Regions from separate parts of the Paenibacillus sp. FSL H7-0756 genome, predicted to be linked through region 3. Evidence: riboswitches for the same ligand, from Rfam matches in the RefSeq annotation. Region 3 holds a riboswitch; each other region holds the start of a gene.
What was found. Region 3 has a riboswitch for cyclic di-GMP ahead of NST04_RS27505 (PA14 domain-containing protein). Riboswitches for the same ligand answer to the same signal wherever they lie in the genome.
Positions count from the first base shown of each region.

Region 1 (3,283 bases), on a different contig from region 3:
TCCGGCTTTGGTCGCCAGCACTGCGTTATGGCGTCTGCCCTCAAGCGCAAGGCCGATGATCCGCTCCGATTCAGAGCCGGCATAGATATTGGCGGTATCGATGAAATTGATGCCCTGACCCATAGCGGTGTGCAGAATGCGGACCGAGGTCTCCTGATCTGCCCGTTTACCGAATGAATTGGTTCCAAGACCCAGGGCGGACACCTGAAGGCCGCTATTGCCTAGACGGTTATATCGCATGCTCTCACTTCTCCTTATCTAGTAGTACTTAACAAGAATCCCGCACAAGCAGCTTGCCGCCGGACTCCAGGCGGCTGCCTTGCGAACGGGCGAGATTAATTACTGCATGCTCCTCCTCGAGCAGTTCGATCTCCTCGCCCAGCTTGAGGAGCAGCCTGGAGAAGCTGCTTAGGACACTATCCGTAATGTATCCGGTGAATTGCCCCGGGTGGGTGAACACCTCAAGCATATGCCGGAGCGGGTCTGTGCCGGAGCCGAACTCTCCGTTCATACGGCTCAGGGTAGCCTCAAGATCGCGGATCAGGCTATCGAGGTGGTTGTATTTATCCTCCAGCAGCAGCATGACCACCAGACCGTAATTCACCGATTGCTGCCGGGACTCTACGTTCTTGGCCAGCTGGCGTGCCGCCTCACGCAGTCCGTCCACTTCTATACGCAGCAGTCCTGCGAGGCTGTGCAGACGATGCTGCTGTACCCCGGCATATCCGGCGTACAGGCCGCTGCCGGTAACCTGGCCGCTAACATAAATACTGCCGGTGGCTATAATCGTAGATTGGCGGATATCGCCATAGACGTACACATTCCCCAGGGCTTCGATCCGTACAGATCCTTCCAGATCTCCCGGTACAATAATGTCGCCTGCGAACATAACGTCGCCCGCAGGCTCTGTCATCTCTCTGGTCAGCAGACAGAGCGGAGGGAAGTCGCAGATCCGGATGCTGCCGCTTCCTCCGCAGATGCGGGGTCTGCCTGTGTGGTTGGCTACGATATTACCGCAGGGAAGGAGCTTGGCATGATTGCCGGCAGCAAAGTAGATATCCTGCGGCGGGGGAGGGGGCAGAACCCTTCCGTCTGTGTCGAGGCCGGGAATGCCTTCCTCCGGCGGCAGTTTGCGGGCGAAGACCTCACCTGCAAAGGTAAAGGGAGCTCCCGGGAAACGGAGATACTCCAAGGGTTCCGCAGGCTTCTGAGCGGGGGATTCCTGTCCCCCAAGCATTCTGTTCCCCTCCAGTGTATGCTCCGGCAGCAGGAATTCCAGCCGGGCTTCCTTGCCGGGCAGCGGAGCTCTTCCTTCTGCGATGCATACGGGAAGATATGTAGGATTCTCCAGCTCCGCGTACAGGGCGGGAATGTTCAGGCTGCGCAGAATGAAACGGTTGTCCAGTGAAGAAATAATCTGTTCTATGGTGAGCGTGGACAGCAGCACCGCCGGGTTGGGCTGGGCACGGACGACCGCCTCGAAGGCGGCGGGACAGTTAACCAGATTCCAGGCGTACTTCTCTGCACGGTATAAAGTGAAGTGGACCTTGAGCTTGTCAGGCGATACGGTAATTTCATACTGCGGCTTCTCGCAGATCTCCCAGGTAATATAATCTGACTTGGTCACCTCGGTTGGCTCTGTAACGGTCTTCCAGTTGATCTTCAGGACAACAGGGTGGATCGCAGAAATGCGGGCGGGAGCGCCTCCGGGGAGCGGGGGAGTAATGAATATCTGGTTGTCCTGCACGAGGATAATTCCATTCTTATCTCCAGTTGTCCCGTCAGAAGTCCGGCCCTCCACAGAGAATGAATCCAGGAGACCTTTACGTTCAAGCATCAGGGACTCTACGAATTCATATCGGCTTGGTTCGATATCCTGCTGCGGCATGGTTGTAACCTCACTTTTTCGTATGATCAATGGCAATTCGTACAGAAAAAGAACATCATCAAGCCCGGAAGTCTTCCTCCTGAACAGCTGGCTTAAGTGGTCTCTATTGGCAGCCTGGCAACCGTAAACGCGGATTCTGGCGTTCTTAGGCCCATAGCTTTGCGTCCTGCCCTTTCGGGAAGTTTGCCTTTAGAAATAGATCAATGATATACATCCTGTAGAGGTGATGAATTGTGATCGACTGCAATCGACAAAAAGAATCATAAATAGTTCTTATGCGTCATTAACTTCTGCAAACAAGCTTAATTCTAGTACTTAAAGAGCTATTTTTCAACTATATTATGCCTATTTATCAAAAAACTCGAAATATGCAGCTCTATTTCGACAAAAAAACTGGTTTCCCAGCGCTTACAGCTTATGGAAGAGGAAGATGAGAAGAAATGCGGGTATTCAACTGTTGGAACACCTTGGGCTTGGCAAAACCCGGAGTGTTCCTTTTTAATAAGCAGTATTGCGAATGATTATGTAATGTATGTGTTAACTATGTAAATAAACACAAACATTCAGTGTATTATTTCGTAATAAAACCGAAGACATCGCAAATTCATTGTAATATAATCTAACTCATACCAAAGAAACGCGAGTTAATGTTAACTAAACTAACATTAATAGAGATAGCGACATCAGGAGAGGAGCATAAACCATGCAGATTGCAGCAACACCTTACATCTGGCCTTATGACGGGGCAGTGGACCCGGCGAAGACAGCGCTGATGATTATCGACATGCAGACGGATTTTTGCGGCAAGGGCGGTTACGTCGAGAGAATGGGTTATGATCTCTCATTAACGGCGCGGGCGATTCAGCCCATTCAGCGGCTGCTGGCACGTATCCGGGACATCGAAGGGTTCACCGTGATTCATACCCGCGAGGGGCATAAGCCGGATCTGTCGGATCTGCCGGCGAACAAACGGTGGCGCAGCCGCCAGATCGGGGCTGAGATCGGCTCCGAAGGACCGGCGGGACGAATCCTCGTACGGGGGGAGCGCGGCTGGCAGATCATTGAGGAGCTGGCGCCTGCCCGCGGAGAGTACATTATAGACAAGCCGGGCAAAGGGAGCTTTTACGCAACGGACCTGGACCTGATCCTGAGGAATAAAGGAATTACCCATCTGATTCTGACTGGTATTACTACCGATGTCTGTGTACACACCACGATGCGGGAGGCCAATGACCGGGGGTACGAGTGTCTGATCCTTGCGGATTGCACGGGAGCGACGGATGAAGCGAATCACCTGGCGGCGTTGAATATGGTTCAAATGCAGGGCGGGGTGTTCGGCAGTGTAAGTGATTCGCAAGCGGTGCTGAAGGCGCTGGAGCAATACTAAATCATTCA
Region 1 covers NZ_JBBOVT010000001.1:1,223,740-1,227,022, forward strand. Annotated here, with positions in the region: gene NST04_RS05485 (aldo/keto reductase) at 1-240, opposite strand, end outside; gene NST04_RS05490 (flagellar assembly protein A) at 269-1,918, opposite strand; cyclic di-GMP riboswitch class I at 1,994-2,086, opposite strand; gene biuH (biuret amidohydrolase) at 2,592-3,275, shown strand.
Region 1: it holds a riboswitch for cyclic di-GMP, as region 3 does, so the genes downstream of both, NST04_RS05490 (flagellar assembly protein A) here and NST04_RS27505 (PA14 domain-containing protein) in region 3, are expected to answer to the same signal.

Region 2 (3,283 bases), on a different contig from region 3:
CCATTCGCCAGCCGTGGGCCACCTTAATTGCGCTGGGAGAAAAACAAATCGAAACCCGGAGCTGGCGGACCGCTTACCGGGGGGAGTTAGCCATTCATGCCGGGATGCAGGTGAATAAGGCGATCTGCCGGACGGAGCCGTATCAGTCGTTGCTGGCCCGTCACGGCTACACTGCGGACAATCTGCCAACCGGCAGGATCATTGCGGTCAGCCGCCTTGCGGATTGCTGTGAGGTGACGCCGGAGCTTGCGCAGCAAGGCTGGCCGGGTGGCAATGAATATGTATTCGGCAATTATGCCGAAGGAAGGTATGCCTGGAAGCTGGAGGAAGTTGTTCCGCTGGTACATCCTATACCTGCTAAGGGACGTCTGGGTTTCTGGGAATATCCTGTGCTGGAAGAGGAATTGTGAATTTCTTGCCGGCATTTTGAAGAAAAATTGCTCTGGATTGGTTATCAGCTGGTATAATTGGGATATTCGGCGGGAAATCTTCCTATATATAAGGATAGTTGTGCTCTGAGGCGGTCTACCGCTGGAGAGGGGCAGAAATGCCGGGAAGGAGCGTATGCATAATAGATGGGAAGCCTTCTAATTGCATGGCTTTGTATGCTTTGTTTGTTTCTTGCGTTCCGGGATCAGGTGAGCCGGAGAATCCTGTATCCGGTAGCTGTGGTGGTTATATGCGGCACGTTAGGGTATTGGACGTTGTTAATGTAACCGCATCCGGGTGATCATTTCATGCAGAAGTCTGCCGCTTGCGGCAGGCTTCTTTGTTAGCTCTGCTTCGGGCCCTGCTCCGTCTTCTCCATACCCAGATATCTGCGCATATGCAGAGTGGCCTGGGCGGCAATCACATCATCCAGCAGCAGCATCCGCTCGTGATAACCCCTGCAGACGAATCTGGCTTCAACGCCCGCCTCCAGCCGCTGCTGTTCATAGACCTTCAGACCACGGGCGCGCATCCCGGCACGGGTCTCCCGCAGATCGGCAGAAGCGGCATGGACGGCCCTCTGGATCACCTCCAGATAAGGCGCAGGCGTGCGCAGCTCTGAGGATATAGCAGAAGCATCGCGCTCGAAGGCGGATAGAATAAGCGGCAGCAAAATATAGGATTTGACCAGCAGGTTATCCTGGCTCTCTGCTCTGTGCATCCCTCTCAACTCCTTGAAGAGAACGTATATTCGCATTGTAACTCACCTTTCAAAAATTAATCAATGGGTTTTATAAATTAACTTAAATAATGTGATATTTTTCACAAAAAAATAGAACGAATTATTATATATTAAAATTGAAATAATAAAGATTGAAAAATAAATCAGCTCAAAGGAGAATGGCAATGAGTCATGAAGGAAGTCTCCGCCGTGGTTTGGTATTCGGGATCATTCTAAGTGTTCCGCTATGGGTATCGATGATTGGCTGGATTCAGCTATTCGGGTCTGCCTAGGCGACATTTTATTCAAAATATATGAATTCTATTAGCAGGTGTCGTCCCTATGGGCGGCACTTTTTTTAGAGCTGACATGCCCGCAAATAGGTAAAATTGCATTGAATAGGAGCGGACAGTAAGCCGAGACGGGGTGAGACTAATAAAATAGGACAAATGCATCAAATTTTAATAATATAAATTCATATAATTATAGAGAAGAGAGATAAACGGCTGCAGCCAATTCTCTGATTTCTCGACTTTTTTCGTCGGCGGCTAAAAAGAGACTCGCCCATAAACCCTTATGGTACAAGGGTTAAATGAGGAGTCATCGCGAAAATAATTTCAAGAAATATACTGGGAATGGATTGACAATAGGGTGGGCGAGCGGATAAACTGAAATTAGTACAAAAGTAACAAATGTCATAGACTCAACAACGAATTTACATAAGCAAATCACAATTTCATACCGAAATCATGTACAAACGCAAACCGTATCGAAAGAACGGGACGCAAAGTCAGGAATCTACTGTCTCTATAAGTTGAGGCTAAGGTCGTCCGGCCGCCGTGAAGCTAACCCTTCGTGGCGGTCTTTTTTGTTGTTATAGTCGCGTGACAGATTCATAGAATAGTAACTAGGAGGTGTGGACTATTGAAAAAAAGAGTACGTAAAACAGCCGCCATCATAATGGCGGGCCTATTGACCTTATCCAGTACCTTTACGTGGGGGACAGATGTTAGAGCAGCTTCAGGGGTACCGTATACTCCAACACCGGTTTTAGGAATCGCAGGGAATTTTAATGCTTTTATTCTCGGGGATTTTACGCAAGGCAATGATCAGATTGAAGGCCGCCTGGCAGCGGCAGGGAACATTACCCTCACCGGAGGTTACGGGGTAGCCAGAGCATACAGGGATGCTGCGCCGACGGATGTACTTGTGGCCGGCAAGAATTTTGTACATTCAGGCAGTGGAGAGATCTATGGAAATGTGGTATTTGGGGATAGCTTTACCGCCAATGAGCCTGGTGTCAACATCAAAGGCGGGAAGAAAAATGCCAGCCCGATTGATTTTGCCGCCGAGCAGCAGATGCTGATCTCCCGATCTACAGAGTATGGGGCCTTGGCCGATACGAAATCGGTAGCCAATAACTATGGGACACTAACCATAAATGCGCCGGATGCCTTCAATGTTGTTCATCTGGATGCCCCGACTCTGGCAAAAACAAATAATATCCAGTTTAACATTGCCCCGAACGCTACGTTGATTATTAATATTAGCGGGTCTACAGTCAATGTGCCTAGTTTTGCAATGAATAACGGCAGAGCCAGTCAAGTGTTGTTCAACTTTTACGAGGCTTCTGAGGTGAATATCGCTTATACCTCTTTCTATGGTAGTATTCTCGCCCCCCAAGCGGATGTTCATTATGCCGGAGCAGAGCTGTACGGGACCCTGATTGCAAAATTTTTTAGCGGCGGGGTTGAGATGCACCTTGGAATGTACGAGGGAGAGGGGCCGCCGCCGAGTCCGACGCCGACCGCAACGCCGACACCTAGTCCATCACCGACACCAACGGCTACACCAACGCCGACAGTGAAACCTACACCGACAGTAACGCCAACACCGACAGTAACGCCTACACCGACAGTGAAACCAACACCGACGGTAACACCGACTCCAACAGTAACACCGACACCGACAGTGAAACCAACACCGACCATAAAACCATCACCTACACCTGTGTGCACTCCAACTCCAAAGCCAACGCCAACAGTGAAGCCGACGCCAACGCCAACTGTGAAGCCGACGCCAACACCAACCGTAAAGCCGACGCCAACACCAACAGTGAAGCCGACGCCAACA
Region 2 covers NZ_JBBOVT010000001.1:245,833-249,115, reverse strand. Annotated here, with positions in the region: gene NST04_RS01080 (ASCH domain-containing protein) at 1-410, shown strand, start outside; gene NST04_RS01075 (hypothetical protein) at 773-1,150, opposite strand; cyclic di-GMP riboswitch class I at 1,899-1,992, shown strand; gene NST04_RS01070 (choice-of-anchor A family protein) at 2,075-3,283, shown strand, end outside.
Region 2: it holds a riboswitch for cyclic di-GMP, as region 3 does, so the genes downstream of both, NST04_RS01070 (choice-of-anchor A family protein) here and NST04_RS27505 (PA14 domain-containing protein) in region 3, are expected to answer to the same signal.

Region 3 (3,283 bases):
CGCCCGATAGCGTCATGTTATTGAAGTATTCCGCGTACAACCCATTGGCAGCAGGGACTTCTACCGGCAGATCCACCGGTGTTGCTGTAGGAGAAGGAACGGGAACAGGAGCCGCTGTCGGCGTTGGCGTAGGCACTGGTGTCGGTGCTGGCGTCAGTGTTGGTGCTGGTGTTGGCATTGGTGTCGTTACTGGTGCCGGCGTTGCTGTCGGTGCTGGCACTGCTGTCGCTGCTGGTACCGTTGTCGGTACTGCTGTTGCAGCCGGAGCAGGTATGGATGTGTTGCCTGCTCTGGAGAAAAGTGCACTTGAAGGTACGGTTCCCTTCACCTGGCTGGGGCTCTGCCACATCAGATGGACATTCGCATCGCCTGCATTCTCGTAATACTCTACCTTGATATCGTATAGTTGCCCGGCAGTCAAGGCTATGGTTCCTGTGCGGGCCGTTCCGCTCTGCTTAACCCAGCTGTCAATGACGGCTGTACCGTTCACCCACAAGCGGATACCGTCATCCGATGTAGTATAGAACTGATAGCTCTCACTGTAAGCCGGCTTAATCTGGCCGGTCCAGCGGATCGAGAAGTAATCTACGCCGAGTGCGGCATTAGGAGTACTCTGACGCCAATTGAAGCTGATGACATCATCGTTACGGACCATAACCGGTGTTCCCGAGAGCGTCATGTTCTTGAAGTATTCTCCAAGCAAGCCATTCTGGGCAGGCTTACTCTCCGGATCACCGGAGGTTGGGACCGGCTTCGGCGCAACGGTTGGCGCCGGTGTTGCGGTTGGCGCCGGTGTCGGCGTTGCGGTTGGCGTCGGTGTCGGTGTCGGCGTCGGCGTTGCTGTAGGCGTCGGCGTTGCGGTTGGCTTAGGAGCCGCCGCCGGAGCAGACCAGGCCTTATATTGGTCACGGGTCAGTGTGTAGCTGTCATTCATAAAATTCTTGATCGTAGCTGTGCTGTTATTCTCGTAGAGCATCTTGCCCCAGTTCATCATAAACACGTAATTCTGCTGATTCAGCTTCAGCTTCGAGATGTTCGGCATTTCACCATTCTCGCCGATGCCGATCGGTTTGCCGCCAGCCAGACTGGTCAGATCATCATGATATTTATTGGAGTAGTCGTTATTATATATATCTGCTGCCAGCACATCCACTCTGTCCGCACCCGGATAAGTCCGCGGATAGGGATCGGAGTTTGCATTAGGCGCATTCGGGTTCCATACCCAGAGCAGATTATTTAACTGATGAACGTTCACGAACCGGTCATACATAATATTCCACAGGGATGTAAAATTATCTTTCTTCCCCCACCAGAACCAGCCGCCGTTCATTTCGTGGTAAGGTCTCCAGAGGATCGGAACCTTAGCATCCCGCAGGCTTTTCAGAGAGACAGCTACTTTATCCAAATCGGTGATCAGCGCATTATACTCTGGCGTTCCGGGGGTTACGTATTTGTTAAATTGCGCCTGGGTGATTGACTTCTGCACATTGGACCATTCGTACTTGGTGCCCGGCAGATTCTGGTGAAAGGTCATGGCGACAATGCCGCCCGCTCTGGACCAGTTCGTCGCACTCCAGACGATATTTTTGCGTTGTGCAGCTACTCCGCTCTCACTCTGCCCACCGATTGCTCCCAGCTCATAACCATGCAGTGCTGCGTATTGTCCGCTTGTTCCCTTCAGCTTGTTGCTCAGCTCATCCGGACTCTCGAAATAGTCATGCTGGCCTGTAATGATTCCATTTCCCGAGATACCATACAGATTATTCAGCAGCTTGACCGCCTCCGCTGAGGCGTTAGGGTTCACCGGCGCTCCTTCAGAGGAGGCAGCCTTGACGGTGGAAGGGGCGATTCCCAGTCCCACAGGTACAGCAGACAATACCACGGCCAGCGACAGCACAGCGCAGAGCAAACGAGACTTACGGTAAGTTTTCACAATATTCTCTTCCTTTCGGTAGCCAGGCTGCCACTCTTGCGAAGGCCCTATAGCTTTGCGTCCCTGTCTTTCGATCAGGTTTGCCTTTGTCGTTTTGGAAGGATCAATCCCTCTTACCGTAAATTATCGTCTTTATGCAATTTTTTTGTAGAGCAAACGCGAATTTTTCCGAATAAATAGTTCCGAGTACCTGTTTTGATTCTGTAACAAATGGTTAAATAGATAAGTTAGACCTACGAAATGAACTGATGTAGCGCTATATCCTCCCAGTCCAGAGTAATACGGATATTATCTTCCTCTACCAGCTCCGACCCCGTCTGCACCTCAATGAACTCCACATCGGTAAGAGCAAGAATGGCATGCTTGGTCCCTTCCGGTATCCGCACCACATCTCCCGCCTTCACCGTATGCATCTTCTCATTGATGACAATACTGGCTTCCCCGCTGACGAAGGTCCAGATTTCACTGCGTTTGTGATGCAGCTGATAGCTGATATTTTTACCCTCATTGATGAAAATCCGCTTGGTCAGCACCTCGTTGCCCTCATCATATTTCACATAATCTATCACCTTGTAATGACCCCAGCGGCGTTCCTCGTACATCGGTCTTTGTTCAAAAGACTTCAGCACTTCCTTGATCCGCGGACTCTCGGTCTTGTGCGTCACCAGAATACCGTCCGGGCTGGCGGCGATAATCAGATCCTTCGCCCCGATCACGGTAATCGGAATATCCAGCTCGTTAATGAGACAGGTGCCTTCGGAGTCTGCTGTTACGAAGCCTTTACCGACATGGTTGCTGCTCATTTCTTCGGTAAGGGTGTTCCAGGTACCCAGGTCCTTCCAGAATCCGGCGTACGGCTGCACGACGATGTTCTCCTCTTTCTCCACCACTTCATAATCGAAGCTGATGGACGACAGCAGCTTATACTGCTTCTGCAGCTCCTCGTAATTCAGCGGCAATCCTTTGCGCTGCAGGATATCCAGCAGGTAACCCAGACGGAAGGCGAACACCCCGCAGTTCCAGAGCGCGCCTTGGCTGATCAGCTCCTCGGCCTGCACACGGTCCGGCTTCTCCTGAAAGTGGCTGACCTGCAGATAACCATTCGCTCCCGCATCTGCGCCGGTTGGAATAATGTAGCCGTATTTCTCCGAAGCATGCTCGGGAACTACGCCCATCAACGCCAGGTTCGCCCCGCTCACCAGCATGGTGTTCTCCAGCTGCAGCACCGTTTCGAAAAAGGAGGATTCCACGTATGGGTCCACCGGCAGAATCGCCACGGTCTCGCTTGGAGACACCCCCGCGATGGAATACAAATAGGCCGCCGTCAGCGCAATGGCCGGGAAGGTATCC
Region 3 covers NZ_JBBOVT010000003.1:378,296-381,578, reverse strand. Annotated here, with positions in the region: gene NST04_RS27505 (PA14 domain-containing protein) at 1-1,933, opposite strand, end outside; cyclic di-GMP riboswitch class I at 1,948-2,028, opposite strand; gene NST04_RS27500 (sugar phosphate nucleotidyltransferase) at 2,167-3,283, opposite strand, start outside.